3 regions of the Bradyrhizobium sp. NDS-1 genome follow, and region 2 is predicted to be linked to each of the others. Evidence: predicted binding sites of a transcription regulator. Region 2 holds the regulator's gene; each other region holds the start of a gene.
What was found. Region 2 encodes HrcA, which represses chaperone genes, less so after heat shock. Its sites were predicted from a motif close to GTTAGCACTCNCNNNNNGNGAGTGCTAAC; they were not measured.
Positions count from the first base shown of each region.

Region 1: a site for HrcA is predicted at 2,316-2,344, ahead of groES (co-chaperone GroES). Genes of this name have one in related genera too.
Region 3: a site for HrcA is predicted at 1,647-1,675, ahead of RX330_RS14860 (co-chaperone GroES). Genes of this name have one in related genera too.

Region 1 covers NZ_CP136628.1:1,160,484-1,164,824, reverse strand. The annotation lists gene RX330_RS05445 (L,D-transpeptidase) at 1-331, opposite strand, end outside; gene RX330_RS05440 (protein phosphatase CheZ) at 648-1,433, shown strand; gene RX330_RS05435 (hypothetical protein) at 1,599-2,120, opposite strand; gene groES (co-chaperone GroES) at 2,437-2,733, shown strand; gene groL (chaperonin GroEL) at 2,850-4,341, shown strand, end outside.
Region 2 covers NZ_CP136628.1:170,821-175,161, reverse strand. The annotation lists gene hemW (radical SAM family heme chaperone HemW) at 1-570, opposite strand, end outside; gene rdgB (RdgB/HAM1 family non-canonical purine NTP pyrophosphatase) at 587-1,222, opposite strand; gene rph (ribonuclease PH) at 1,234-1,947, opposite strand; gene hrcA (heat-inducible transcriptional repressor HrcA) at 2,117-3,205, shown strand; gene grpE (nucleotide exchange factor GrpE) at 3,301-3,918, shown strand; gene pncA (bifunctional nicotinamidase/pyrazinamidase) at 4,051-4,341, opposite strand, start outside.
Region 3 covers NZ_CP136628.1:3,192,664-3,197,004, forward strand. The annotation lists gene groL (chaperonin GroEL) at 1-1,245, opposite strand, end outside; gene RX330_RS14860 (co-chaperone GroES) at 1,290-1,604, opposite strand; gene RX330_RS14865 (usg protein) at 1,982-2,269, shown strand; gene RX330_RS14870 (tetratricopeptide repeat protein) at 2,278-4,341, opposite strand, start outside.

The sequences.
Region 1 (4,341 bases), 990 kb from region 2:
GCGTGCTTTGCTGATATCCGCCTTGCAGTTGCGGCTCGCCCATCGGCGGCAGGCGGCGCTGATCGTAATAGCCGGGCTGCTGCTGATACACCGGTTGCTCCGGCGCGTAGGCCGGACCGCGGCCGGGACCGTCGCCGAACAGGAACTCGATGAAGCCGCCGCCCATGTTCGAATTGGATGCGACGCGCACCGGCGCCGGCGGCACCCGCGGCTGGTAGAGCACCGCAGGCGGATCGTTTGGCACCGAATTGTCGAAGGCGCCGGCACTGGTTGCGCCGGCAATGAGGATGCAAGCGCTGCCGAGCAGCGCAACAGACATTTTCTTGAACATCGACGTACTCTGTACTGTTTCGTCTAGATCACATGCGCCGTGGAGGGCTGATGGCCGGTCCGCGCCCCTCGACGTGGTCAATAAAAAGCAAAAGCCGTTTTGTTTGGTAAACGTATCGGGCGTTTGGATTCACCACGTCGTCAACCGAGGGGCAATTTGGCGATCAGCGTTTATTTTCGATGAACGCGGCGCGGCCATGGTTAATCGCTTCTTTGCGCGCGGTCGCGCGACGCCGCACAACAGTTCCTGCTGTGAACTTCGTGTTAAATCGCTTCTGACTACAAAGTCGCGTGAGTGAGGTGGGGGGAGTTTCCTGATGGCTGTTCACCGCAAACGTTTTCGCGTCGAGGATATCGCTGGTGGCGAGATGCCGATTTTGGACGTAACCGAAGAGGCAATGCCGATGCATAGCGAGATCATGGCCGAGCTACGTGCGATCCGCGCACAGATGGCGAAGGGCAGCGCGCCGCTATCGGGCAGCGCGGCCATGGCGGCAATCGACGCCTCCACCGCCCACGAGCTCTCCGAGGCTCGCACCATGCTCGAAACCTATCGGGCCCAGATCGAGCAGTGCGAGAAGCTGAAGGTCGAGCTCGACCTCATCCATGACGCGATCGACCGCACCAAGCGCGAGATCGCCACGCTGCACGGCAAGAGCTTTGACGGCGGCGAGATGGCCAAGGTCAACGGCGAACTCGGCGCGGTCGTCGGCGGCACCGAGCACGCGACCCAGCAGATCCTCGAAGCCGCGGAATCGATCGACCAGGCCGCCAGCGCAATGTCCAAGGTGGACTCGGTCGACCAGCAGAAGCGGCTCGCCGACGACATCCAGGAACGCGTGATCTCGATCTTCGAGGCCTGCAACTTCCAGGACCTGACCGGCCAGCGCATCAGCAAGGTCATGACCACGATGAAGTTCATCGAGCAGCACATCAATGCGATGATGGAGATCTGGGGCGGCGTCGACGCGATCAAGTCCCACGTGCCTGCGCATGCGCATGTCGACAACCGCAGCGAGGACGAGAAGCTTCTCAACGGTCCGAAGCTCGCCGGCGACGTGGGCCATGCCTCGCAGGACGACATCGACGCGCTGTTCGACTGAGCGGACGCGACAGACGGAAAACAAAACGCCGGCCGAGAGGCCGGCGTTTTTTGTTTGCCGTCATTGCGAGGAGCGAAGCGACGAAGCAATCCAGGCTGCCTCCGCGGAAGCAGTCTGGATTGCTTCGCTACGCTCGCAATGACGAACGGTTAGGCCGGAACCTCGCTACGCCCTCGGCGCGCAGCGGACGTAGACCATGTTGCCGTAGCGGGTGGCGGCGTCCTTGTCGATGAAGCGGGTGATCAGGACCCGGCCGTCGAAGGAGATGATCTCGCGGTCCTGGTCGCCGGGGGTCGGGCCCGCCGGTCCGATGTAGTTCTTGCCGCTCGGTGACCCCTTCAGCCGCAGCTCCTGGGGCGTTGCCTGATCGGCCAGATGCATGATCACGCCGCCGGAGGAGCCGGCGGTGATCACATAGGGATTCTTGCACTGGGCCCGGGCGGCAGCCTCGGTGCGGGCGCGGTCGGCCGGGTTCTGGAACGAGGCCAGGCCCCAGCGGCCCACGATCTCGTCGGCGCGAATGGTCGCGGGCATTTCCGGGGCTACTCCCGGCTCGGCTTCGGGCGGCGGCGCGGACGACGTGAGAGATGGCAGGCTGAAGCCGCCGCCGCAAGCGCCCAGCAGCAGCGCCAGACAAGAGGCGGCCGCCAGATTGGCAACCGTGCGCGCGTGAGCCGAACTGATCATGGCATTCCCCCGAACAAAACCATGGCCGCACCCCTCCCGCAGCCAAGCGCAAAACCGCTGCCGGAGCAATGACGTCCTTTGACACGCCGGCGCCCCGAACACGTTTCCAATGCCACCATCCTATATCCGCCTCACCAATCGCTTAACCACCTTTGCTTGACAGGATCGCGGCCAAGCCATATTTCCGAGCCCACTATTAGCACTCGGAAAGCCCGATTGCTAAGCGCGCCGTTCGATTCTCGGGATAGGGGATGGACGGAAGCGCCGCCCCACCCACTTCCACTACTTCCGAAGCGAGCCTCCAAAGGGAAACGTCATGGCTAAATCCAAATTTCGTCCGCTGCATGACCGTGTCGTGGTCAAACGTATCGACGCCGAGGAAAAGACCAAGGGCGGCATCATCATTCCGGACACCGCCAAGGAAAAGCCGTCCCAGGGCGAGGTCGTCGCCGTCGGCCCCGGCGGCCGGGACGAAGCCGGCAAGCTGACCCCGATCGACCTCAAGGTCGGCGACCGCGTGCTGTTCGGCAAGTGGTCGGGCACCGAGGTCAAGATCGACAACGAAGACCTCCTGATCATGAAGGAGTCGGACATCATGGGCGTTCTGGCCTAAGGCCATCCGCCTGAACAGCCGCTGAATGTGATGCCCGGATCACGCGATCCGGGCATCCATCATTCCGCTGTACAGCACAAAACAAGACACAGCACGAAACACGAGGGATTGCAGACATGGCTGCCAAAGACGTCAAGTTTTCCGGAGACGCGCGCGAACGCATGCTGCGCGGCGTCGACATTCTCGCCAATGCCGTCAAGGTGACGCTCGGCCCGAAGGGCCGCAACGTCGTCATCGAGAAGTCGTTCGGCGCGCCCCGCATCACCAAGGACGGCGTCACCGTCGCCAAGGAGATCGAGCTCGAGGACAAGTTCGAGAACATGGGCGCCCAGATGGTGCGTGAGGTCGCCTCCAAGACCAACGACCTGGCCGGCGACGGCACCACCACCGCGACCGTGCTGGCCCAGGCCATCGTGCGCGAAGGCGCCAAGGCGGTTGCCGCCGGCATGAACCCGATGGACCTCAAGCGCGGCATCGACAGCGCGGTGGCGGCCGTCATCAAGGACATCGAGAAGCGCGCCAAGCCCGTCGCCGCCTCCTCCGAGGTCGCCCAGGTCGGCACCATCTCCGCCAACGGCGATGCCTTCATCGGCAAGATGATCGCCCAGGCGATGCAGAAGGTCGGCAACGAGGGTGTCATCACCGTCGAAGAGAACAAGTCGCTCGACACCGAAGTCGACATCGTCGAGGGCATGAAGTTCGACCGCGGCTATCTCAGCCCCTATTTCGTTACCAATCCCGAAAAGATGACCGCCGAGCTCGAGGACGCCTACATCCTCCTGCACGAGAAGAAGCTCTCGGGCCTGCAGGCCATGCTGCCGGTGCTGGAAGCGGTGGTGCAGTCGGGCAAGCCGCTCGTCATCATCGCGGAGGACGTCGAGGGCGAGGCGCTGGCCACCCTGGTCGTCAACCGGCTCCGTGGCGGCCTCAAGGTGGCCGCGGTGAAGGCGCCGGGCTTCGGCGATCGCCGCAAGGCCATGCTCGAGGACCTCGCGATCCTGACCGGCGGCCAGCTCATTTCCGAAGACCTCGGCATGAAGCTGGAGAACGTCACGGTGAAGATGCTGGGCCGCGCCGGCAAGGTCGTGATCGACAAGGAGAACACCACGATCGTCAAGGGTGCCGGCAAGAAGCCGGAGATCGAGGCCCGCGTCGGCCAGATCAAGGCCCAGATCGAGGAAACCACCTCGGACTACGACCGTGAGAAGCTCCAGGAGCGCCTCGCCAAGCTCGCGGGCGGCGTCGCGGTGATCCGCGTCGGCGGCGCGACCGAGATCGAGGTCAAGGAGAAGAAGGACCGCGTCGAGGACGCCCTCAACGCCACCCGCGCCGCGGTGCAGGAAGGCATCGTCCCCGGCGGCGGCGTCGCGCTGCTCCGCGCCAAGAAGGCCGTGGGCCGTCTCACCAACGCCAATGACGACGTCCAGGCCGGCATCAACATCGTGCTGAAGGCGCTTGAAGCCCCGATCCGCCAGATCGCGGAGAACGCCGGCGTGGAAGGCTCGATCGTCGTCGGCAAGATCCTGGAGAACAAGTCCGAGACCTTCGGCTTCGACGCCCAGAACGAGGACTATGTCGACATGGTCGCGAAGGGCATCATCGATCCCG
Region 2 (4,341 bases):
GAGTTCATCTGCCCACATCGCCGGTGTCTGGTCGGGGCGGGCGTAGATCAGGTCGAACGAGTAACGATCGAACGAGCGGCGCGCGATGGCGACCGCATCGAGCGCCTCGCGGGCGCTATGCATCCGGCCGAGCGCCTTCAGCGAGGCATCGTCGAGCGCCTGCACGCCGAGCGAGACGCGGTTGACGCCGGCGCTGCGATAGCCGGCGAAGCGCGTGGCTTCGACGCTGGTCGGGTTCGCCTCCAGCGTGACTTCGACGTCGCCTGCGACGGTCCAATGCTTGCCGATCGCGTCGAGCACGGCGCCGACGGTTGCAGGCTGCATCAGGGACGGCGTTCCGCCGCCGAGGAAGATCGAGGTGACCTCGCGGCCCGGCGAACGCTGCGCGGTCGTCTCGATCTCACGTGCAAAGGCGGCGGCGAAGCGCGCCTCGTCGATCGCGGCGTGGCGGACGTGGCTGTTGAAGTCGCAATAGGGACATTTCGACAGGCAGAACGGCCAGTGCACGTAGACGCCGAAAGCTTCGGATACTTGTTTTGACGCGTTTTCCTGGCGCGAACCGGTATCCACTTCGCTCGAAAACGCTCTATCGCGGCTCAAGGCAGATCTCCGCCAGTTTCACGAAGGCGCGGGCGCGGTGCGACAGGCCGAGCCCAAGCGGCGGCAGCCCATGCTTCTCGATGCTTTCCATCTCGCCGAACGTGCGGTCGTGGCCGTCGGGCAAAAACATCGGATCGTAGCCGAAGCCGGCCGTCCCGCGCGGCGGCCAGACCAGCGTGCCGTCGACGCGCGCCTCGACCTCTTCGAGATGATCGTCCGGCCAGGCGACGCAGAGCGCGGAGACGAAATGCGCTCTTCGGCGGTCGGGCGTGGTGGCGCCGCGCTCCTGCAGCAGCCGCTCGATCTGCGCCATCGCCGCGTTGAAGTCCTTGCTCGGACCAGCCCAGCGCGCGCTGTAGATGCCGGGCGCGCCGTCCAGCGCGTCGACGACGATGCCGGAATCGTCGGCGAAGGCGGGAAGCTTGGTCGCCTGCGCCGCCGCGATCGCCTTGATCGCCGCGTTGCTGCGGAAATCGCCGCCGGTTTCGTCCGGCTCGCCGAGGCCGAGCTCGCCGGCCGACACCGCCGCGATGCCGTACGGCGCAAGCAGCTCCCGCATCTCGGCGAGCTTGCCGGGATTGTGGGTCGCGATGACGAGCTTGTCCGTGATTCGGCGGTGCATGGGCCTATTGACTACGCCACAGCCAGTTTCTGCAAGTCCACCAGACGCGCGATGCCCTTCTGGGCCAGCGCCATCAACTTCAGGAACTCGTCCTGGGTGAACGGCTCGCGTTCCGCCGTGCCCTGCACCTCGACGATGCGGCCGTCGCCGGTCAAGACGAAATTGGCGTCGGTCTGGGCTTCCGAGTCCTCGGCGTAGTCGAGATCGAGCACCGGCGTGCCGTTGTAGATGCCGCAGGAGATCGCAGCGACGTTGTCGCGCATCACATTGGCCTTGATCATGTTGCGCGCCTTCATCCAGTTGATGCAATCGGCGAGCGCGACCCAGGCACCGGTGATCGAGGCCGTGCGGGTGCCGCCGTCGGCCTGGAGCACGTCGCAATCGACCGTGATCTGGCGCTCACCGAGCGCTTCGAGGTCGACGATGGTGCGAAGCGAGCGGCCGATCAGGCGCTGGATCTCGACGGTGCGGCCGCTTTGCTTGCCGGCGGAGGCCTCGCGACGGGTGCGTTCCGAGGTCGCGCGCGGCAGCATGCCGTATTCGGCGGTGACCCAGCCGCGGCCCTGGCCCTTCAGCCAGGGCGGCAGGCGCTCTTCCAGCGTGGCGGTGACCAGCACATGGGTATCGCCGAATTTCACGAGGCAGGAGCCTTCCGCGTATTTGACCACGCCGCGCTCCAGTGTCACGGGGCGCAGTTCGTCGGGCGCACGGCGGCTTGGCCGCATGGGAAATCCTCCAAAACTCGCAGGTGTAGGGCTGTTCGCGGTGCTTGTAGGGGGGGTGAGGGTGGGCGGCAAGGTTTTTTCACCCCCCGATTTCGTGGCCGCGAACGCCACGCTTGTCAGAAGCGCCCGGGATAGACAAATTACGTGTATCTGAGAGGAGTTACTGTTTGTGACCCATCACGATCCGATCCATCTGATCGCGCCGCGCGCAGGCCTTGCCCAGCTCAACGAGCGTTCCCGCGACATCTTTCGGCAAATTGTCGAGAGCTATCTCGCGACCGGCGAGCCCGTGGGATCACGTAATATCTCGCGCCTCATCGCGATGCCGCTGTCGCCGGCCTCGGTTCGCAACGTCATGGCCGACCTGGAACAGCTCGGCCTGATCTACGCGCCTCATACCTCTGCCGGCCGGTTGCCGACGGAACTGGGCTTGCGCTTTTTCGTCGATGCCCTGATGCAAGTGGGCGACCTCAATGAGGCCGAGCGCCAGTCGATCCAGAGCCAGCTCACATCCGTCGGCCAGGCGCATTCGGTCGAGGCGGCGCTGGACCAAGCCCTGACGCGGCTGTCCGGACTCACGCGGGCGGCGGCTGTGGTGCTGACGCCAAAATCCAATGCGCGGCTCAAACACATCGAATTCGTCCGTCTGGAACCGGAGAAGGCCCTGGTCATCCTGGTCGGCGAGGACGGCCAGGTCGAAAACCGCGTGCTGTCGCTACCGCCCGGGGTTCCCTCCTCGGCGATCACCGAGGCCGGGAATTTCCTCAATGCACGCATCCGCGGCCGCACTCTGGCCGAGGCCCGGCTCGAGCTCGAGACGGCACTCGGGGAAGCCCGCGCCGAACTCGATCAGCTGACGCAGAAGGTGATCTCGGCCGGAATCGCAAGCTGGTCCGGCGGCGAGAACGAGGACCGCCAGCTCATCGTCCGCGGCCACGCCAATCTGCTGGAAGATCTGCACGCGCTGGAGGATCTGGAGCGGGTGCGTCTTTTGTTCGACGATCTCGAGACCAAGCGCGGCGTCATCGACCTCCTGGGCCGGGCCGAGACTGCGGAAGGCGTGCGCATCTTCATCGGCAGCGAGAACAAGCTGTTTTCGCTGTCAGGCTCCTCCACCATCATCTCGCCCTATCGGGATGCCGCCGGCCACATCGTCGGCGTCCTGGGCGTGATCGGCCCGACGCGGCTGAATTATGCCCGTGTGATCCCGACCGTGGATTATGCCGCCCGCATCGTCAGCCGCCTTTTGGGAGGCTGACAGGCGTTTCCGCCGATCACGGGCGCTTGATTTTCGCGCGCTCAGGCACGATATCCGGGCCAACAATCCTGGAAACGAGTTCGAGATTAGAGCCGATGACCGATCGAGACCGGCAACCCGAAGACACGACCGCGCCGACGCCTGAGCCCGTGGTGTCAAAGCCCTACATCATGCCCGACGATCCCGAGCCCGGCTCGGTCGAAACGTTGCAGAAGGAAGCCACCGAAGCGCGCGACCGCATGCTGCGGACGCTGGCCGAGATGGAGAATCTGCGCAAGCGCACCGCCAAGGAGGTCGCCGACGCCCGCCTCTATGGCATCACCGGCTTTGCCCGCGACGTGCTCGATATCGCCGACAATCTCCAGCGCGCGCTCGATGCCGTCCCGGCCGAGGCCCGCGCCACGGCCGATCCCGGTCTGACCTCGCTGATCGAGGGCGTCGAGCTCACCGAGCGGTCCCTGCTCAACGCTCTGGAAAAGCACGGCGTGAAGAAGCTCGATCCGCAGGGCCAGAAGTTCGACCCGAACTTCCACCAGGCGATGTACGAAGTCCCCGATCCGTCGGTGCCGTCGGGCACCGTGGTCCAGATCATGCAGGCCGGCTATACCATCGGCGAGCGCGTGCTGCGCCCGGCTTTGGTCGGTGTCGCCAAGGGCGGCGCGAAGGCAGCGCCGGCGGCGAACAACAACGAGTCCAGCGACGCGCCGAACTGAGTTTGGTTGTCATTCCGGGGCGCGACGTAGTCGCGAGCCCGGAATCCATCGCGCAGCGGAGACAACCGTCTAATGGATTCCGGGCTCGCGCTGACGCGCGCCCCGGAATGACGGGAGGATAGAGCGCGTCGCCTACGCGCTCACCGCGATATCCGCCGACTGAATCCGCTTGACGCCGGCCTTGGCCATATCGGCCCAGGCCTTTGCCAGCGAACCCTGCGTGTCGATGCCGCGGCAGGCGTCTTCCACCACATAAACCTCGAAGCCTGCCTTGCGCCCATCGAGCGCGGTCCAGGCAACGCAGAAGTCCGTCGCCAAACCCGCCACGAAAACGCGCTTGATCTTGCGCCCCTTGAGATATCCGGCAAGTCCGGTCGAGGTCTTGCCGTCGGCTTCGAGAAAGGCCGAATAGCTGTCGACGTT
Region 3 (4,341 bases), 3.0 Mb from region 2:
GCCGCCCGGGACGATGCCTTCTTCCACGGCCGCGCGGGTCGCATGCATCGCGTCATCAACGCGATCCTTGCGCTCCTTGACCTCGACCTCGGTCGCGCCGCCGACGCGGATCACCGCGACGCCGCCGGCGAGCTTGGCCAGACGCTCCTGGAGCTTCTCACGGTCGTAGTCCGAGGTGGTTTCCTCGATCTGCGCCTTGATCTGCGCCACGCGCGCCTCGATGTCGGCCTTCTTGCCGGCGCCGTTGACGATCGTGGTGTTCTCCTTGTCGATCATCACCTTCTTGGCGCGACCGAGCATGTTGAGCGTGACGTTCTCGAGCTTGATGCCGAGATCTTCCGAGATCGCCTGGCCGCCGGTCAGGATCGCGATGTCCTGCAGCATGGCCTTGCGGCGATCGCCGAAGCCCGGAGCCTTGACGGCCGCGACCTTCAGGCCGCCACGGAGGCGGTTCACGACCAGGGTCGCGAGGGCTTCACCTTCGACGTCTTCGGCGACGATGACCAGCGGCTTGCCGGTCTGCACCACGGCCTCGAGCAGCGGCAGCAGCTCGTTCAGCGAGGAGAGCTTCTTCTCGTTGATGAGGATGTAGGCGTCGTCCATCTCAACGCGCATCTTGTCGGCGTTGGTGACGAAGTAGGGCGAGATGTAGCCGCGGTCGAACTGCATGCCCTCGACGACGTCGAGTTCGGTCTCGAGCGACTTGGCTTCCTCGACGGTGATGACACCCTCGTTGCCGACCTTCTTCATGGCGTCGGAGAGGAACTTGCCGATTTCGGCATCGCCGTTCGCCGAGATGGTGCCGACCTGGGCGATCTCGTCGTTCGAGGTGACCTTCTTGGAGTTCTTGACGAGATCCGCAACGACGGCTTCGACCGCGAGGTCGATACCGCGCTTGAGGTCCATCGGGTTCATGCCGGCGGCAACCGACTTGGCGCCTTCGCGCACGATCGCCTGGGCCAGCACGGTGGCGGTGGTGGTGCCGTCGCCGGCCGCGTCAGCGGACTTGGAGGCGACTTCGCGCACCATCTGGGCGCCCATGTTCTCGAACTTGTCCTCGAGTTCGATCTCCTTGGCGACGGTGACGCCGTCCTTGGTGATGCGGGGAGCGCCGAACGACTTGTCGAGCACGACGTTGCGGCCCTTGGGACCGAGCGTGACCTTCACCGCGTTGGCGAGAATGTCGACGCCGCGCAGCATCTTGTCGCGCGCTTCAACCGAGAATTTGACTTCTTTGGCTGCCATGTGGATTTTTCCTTAGGTGTTGGACTGGAGGGAGAGAGGGGCTCTTAGGCCGCCTTCTTCTTGGAAGCGGGGACGTCGAGGACGCCCATGATGTCGCTTTCCTTCATGATCAGCAGGTCGACGTTGTCGATCTTGACCTCGGTGCCGGACCACTTGCCGAACAGCACGCGGTCGCCGACCTTCAGGTCGATCGGGATCAGCTTGCCGGCTTCGTCGCGACCACCCGGGCCGACGGCGACGATTTCGCCCTGGGAGGGCTTTTCCTTGGCAGTGTCGGGAATGATGATGCCGCCAGCGGTCTTCTCTTCTGCGTCGATGCGCTTGACCACGACGCGGTCGTGAAGCGGACGGAAGTTCATGCAGTCCTCCTAAGCAATTGCTCGGGTTGATGATTTCAGATTGTTAGCAGTCGCCGCCAGCGAGTGCCAGGCGGGCACTGCTGAGATAAGGCAGGATTTTTGCGGGAGCAAGGGCTTGTAGCAGAAAAATAAGCACTCGATAGCGCCGTCTGCCAGAATCTCATTCCCATCGTTAATCGAGGCCGGGCCCGTATTAGCACGGAGCTGCATCTGCTGCTAACGCATTGAATTTCAACAGCTTGTTAAACTTTTGGGCTTGAGATGAATTGTCAGTTTGCGTCACATTTCTCTCATGTGAGCGCATCAGTACCGGGTGGCTCGTAAGGCGCACACCGACCAGGCCGCCCCGTGAATGCGCTCCTGCAAAGGAGGTTGGCATGGACGTGCGGAGTGGGGGCGTTTCCGAGGATTTCCGGAAACAGATGCTGGGTTACGGGCTGACGACGGCACAAATCCTCTATCGGATGCCGGATCACCCCTCGCTGCTACAGACCTACGTCTGGCAGAACTACGACATGTTTCCGAAATTCCCGGCGCTGAAGGATTTCCTGGCGTTCTGGCAGGAGAAGCTCGACGGCCCCCTCCATTCGGTCACCGTTGCGCATTCCAAGCTGATCAAGCCGGCCGAGCTGCGCGCCGTGGATGGCGTGTTCCGGCTGCATTGAGACAGGGATCAGGCGCCGCCGTTGCAATAGCGCTTCCACATCGTGCGGTAGGCCTCGTCCACCGCGCGCGCATATGAGACCGGATTGCCGGCGGCCGCGGCGTCGATCCGTCGAGGCAGGTCGCGGCGCAAACGATCGAGTTCACGGATGTCGGCGGCATGGCCAACAGCGATGTCGATATACCCCTCATCGCTGTCCGTGACCCAGTCCGGCAGGCCGAGCGCGGTGAGGATGGAGCCGGCCGCACGGCTGGGCAGGCTGTTGCCGAGCTTCGCCACCACCGGCACGCCCATCTGCAGGGCTTCCCACGTGCTGACGCCGCCATTCTGCGGGAAGGGGTCGAGGGCGATATCGACGCGATTGAACGATGCCAGGTGTTCGCCCCGCAAGGTGGCTCCGAGCAGATCGATACGTTCGGCCGGCACTCCGCAGGCCGCAAACCGCGCCAGCAGATTGTCACGGACCAGTTGATCGTCCAGCGCGACATCCTTGATCAGCAGTCGCGAACCCGGCACCCGCTCGAGAATTCTGGACCAGACCTTTGCCGCCTCGTCCGAAATCTTGCTGATGCGGTTGAAGACGCCGAAGGTGACGAAGCCGTTCGCGATCGCCGGCGCCGGCGCCCGCTCGATCCCCGCCGGCAGTGGCGTCAGCGTCACGAAGCACGGCAGATCGACGACGGTCTCCGCGAACAGATGCCGGACCGAGAGTGGAATCGCGACGGGGTCCGAGAACAGGTAATCGATCGTCGGCAGTCCGGTGCCTGTGCCGTGGCCCCAGCCATGGGCCTGAATGGGGGCCGGCTTGCGCGCAAACACGCCGAGACGGTTGCCTCTGGTATGGCCGGACAGGTCGATCAGGATATCGACGCCATCGAGGCGGATCTCGGCGGCGAGACGCTCGTCGGTCCATTGTGAGGCATCGCGCCAGCGATCGGCAATCCCTTGGAATTCCCTGGTCGTCGTGTCCAGTTTGGACGAACAGGAGTAGCACACGATCTCGAACTGAGCACGGTCGTGGTGTTGCAGGACCGGCTTGAAAATGAACGCGGCCGAATGCGCGTTGAAGTCCGACGAGACATAGCCGAGCACCAGGCGGCGATCCGGATCGCGGCTGTTGTCATGCGGTTCTGACGCCTCCGCGGCGATCTTCGCGCCGACACGCTCCCACCATACCTGCCGTGCCTGCTGATGTCGTTCGACGGTGGCGTCTCCCACAAAATCGAGCGTGAATATCTTGTTTGAGATCGCGCTCTGAAGGTCGGGCTGGATATCGAGAGCTCTGTCGAAACTGGCGATGGCTTCGTCGACTTGGCCAAGCCCGGCGAGACAAAGGCCCAGCACCAGGTGAGCTTGAATGGAATCGGGAGCGATCGCGAGGGCTCGCTCGCAATCGTGCGATGCCTTCGCAATTTGCTGGATCTGGAGCAGTACGCTGGCCCGCGCGAGCCACCCGTTTGCGTCGTCGGGTGCCAGCGCGATCGCCCGATTGCCATCTGCCAGGGCTTCGTCAAATCGCTGAAGTTCCCGCAATGCAACGGCACGGTTCGCCAGCGCCGCGGCGTAGTCGGGCTTGATCGACAGCGCGCGGTCGAGGCTCGCGAGCGCCCCGTCATAGTTGCGCAGTCGGCTGAGCGCCCAGCCCCGGCCGTTATGGGCTTCAGCAAGGTTAGCGTCGCATGCGAGCGCCTTGTCGTAGCTGTGGAGCGCCTCCTCGTGAAGGTCGAGGGCCACGCTCGCGTTACCGAGGTTGGAGAGGGTTACGGCGTGGTTGGGCCGCAAGGCGAGGGCCTTGCGATAGCTCGCGCAGGCCTCGCCGTGACGCCGGAGTCCGTTGAGCGCAACGCCGAGACTCATATGAGCATCGGCAGATCGCGGATCCCCGGCAACCGCTCGGCTCAGCAGAATTTCGGCTTGCTGATAGTTCTTGGCATCGCACTCCAACGCGCCGAGCATATGCAACGCGATGAATTGGTTGGGTGCGAGCTGCAGGACCTGGCGATAGGCCGCCTGAGCCTCGGGAAGAAGCCCCATCTTGTGCAACTGGAGTGCATGCCCCAGCAATGGCAGCAC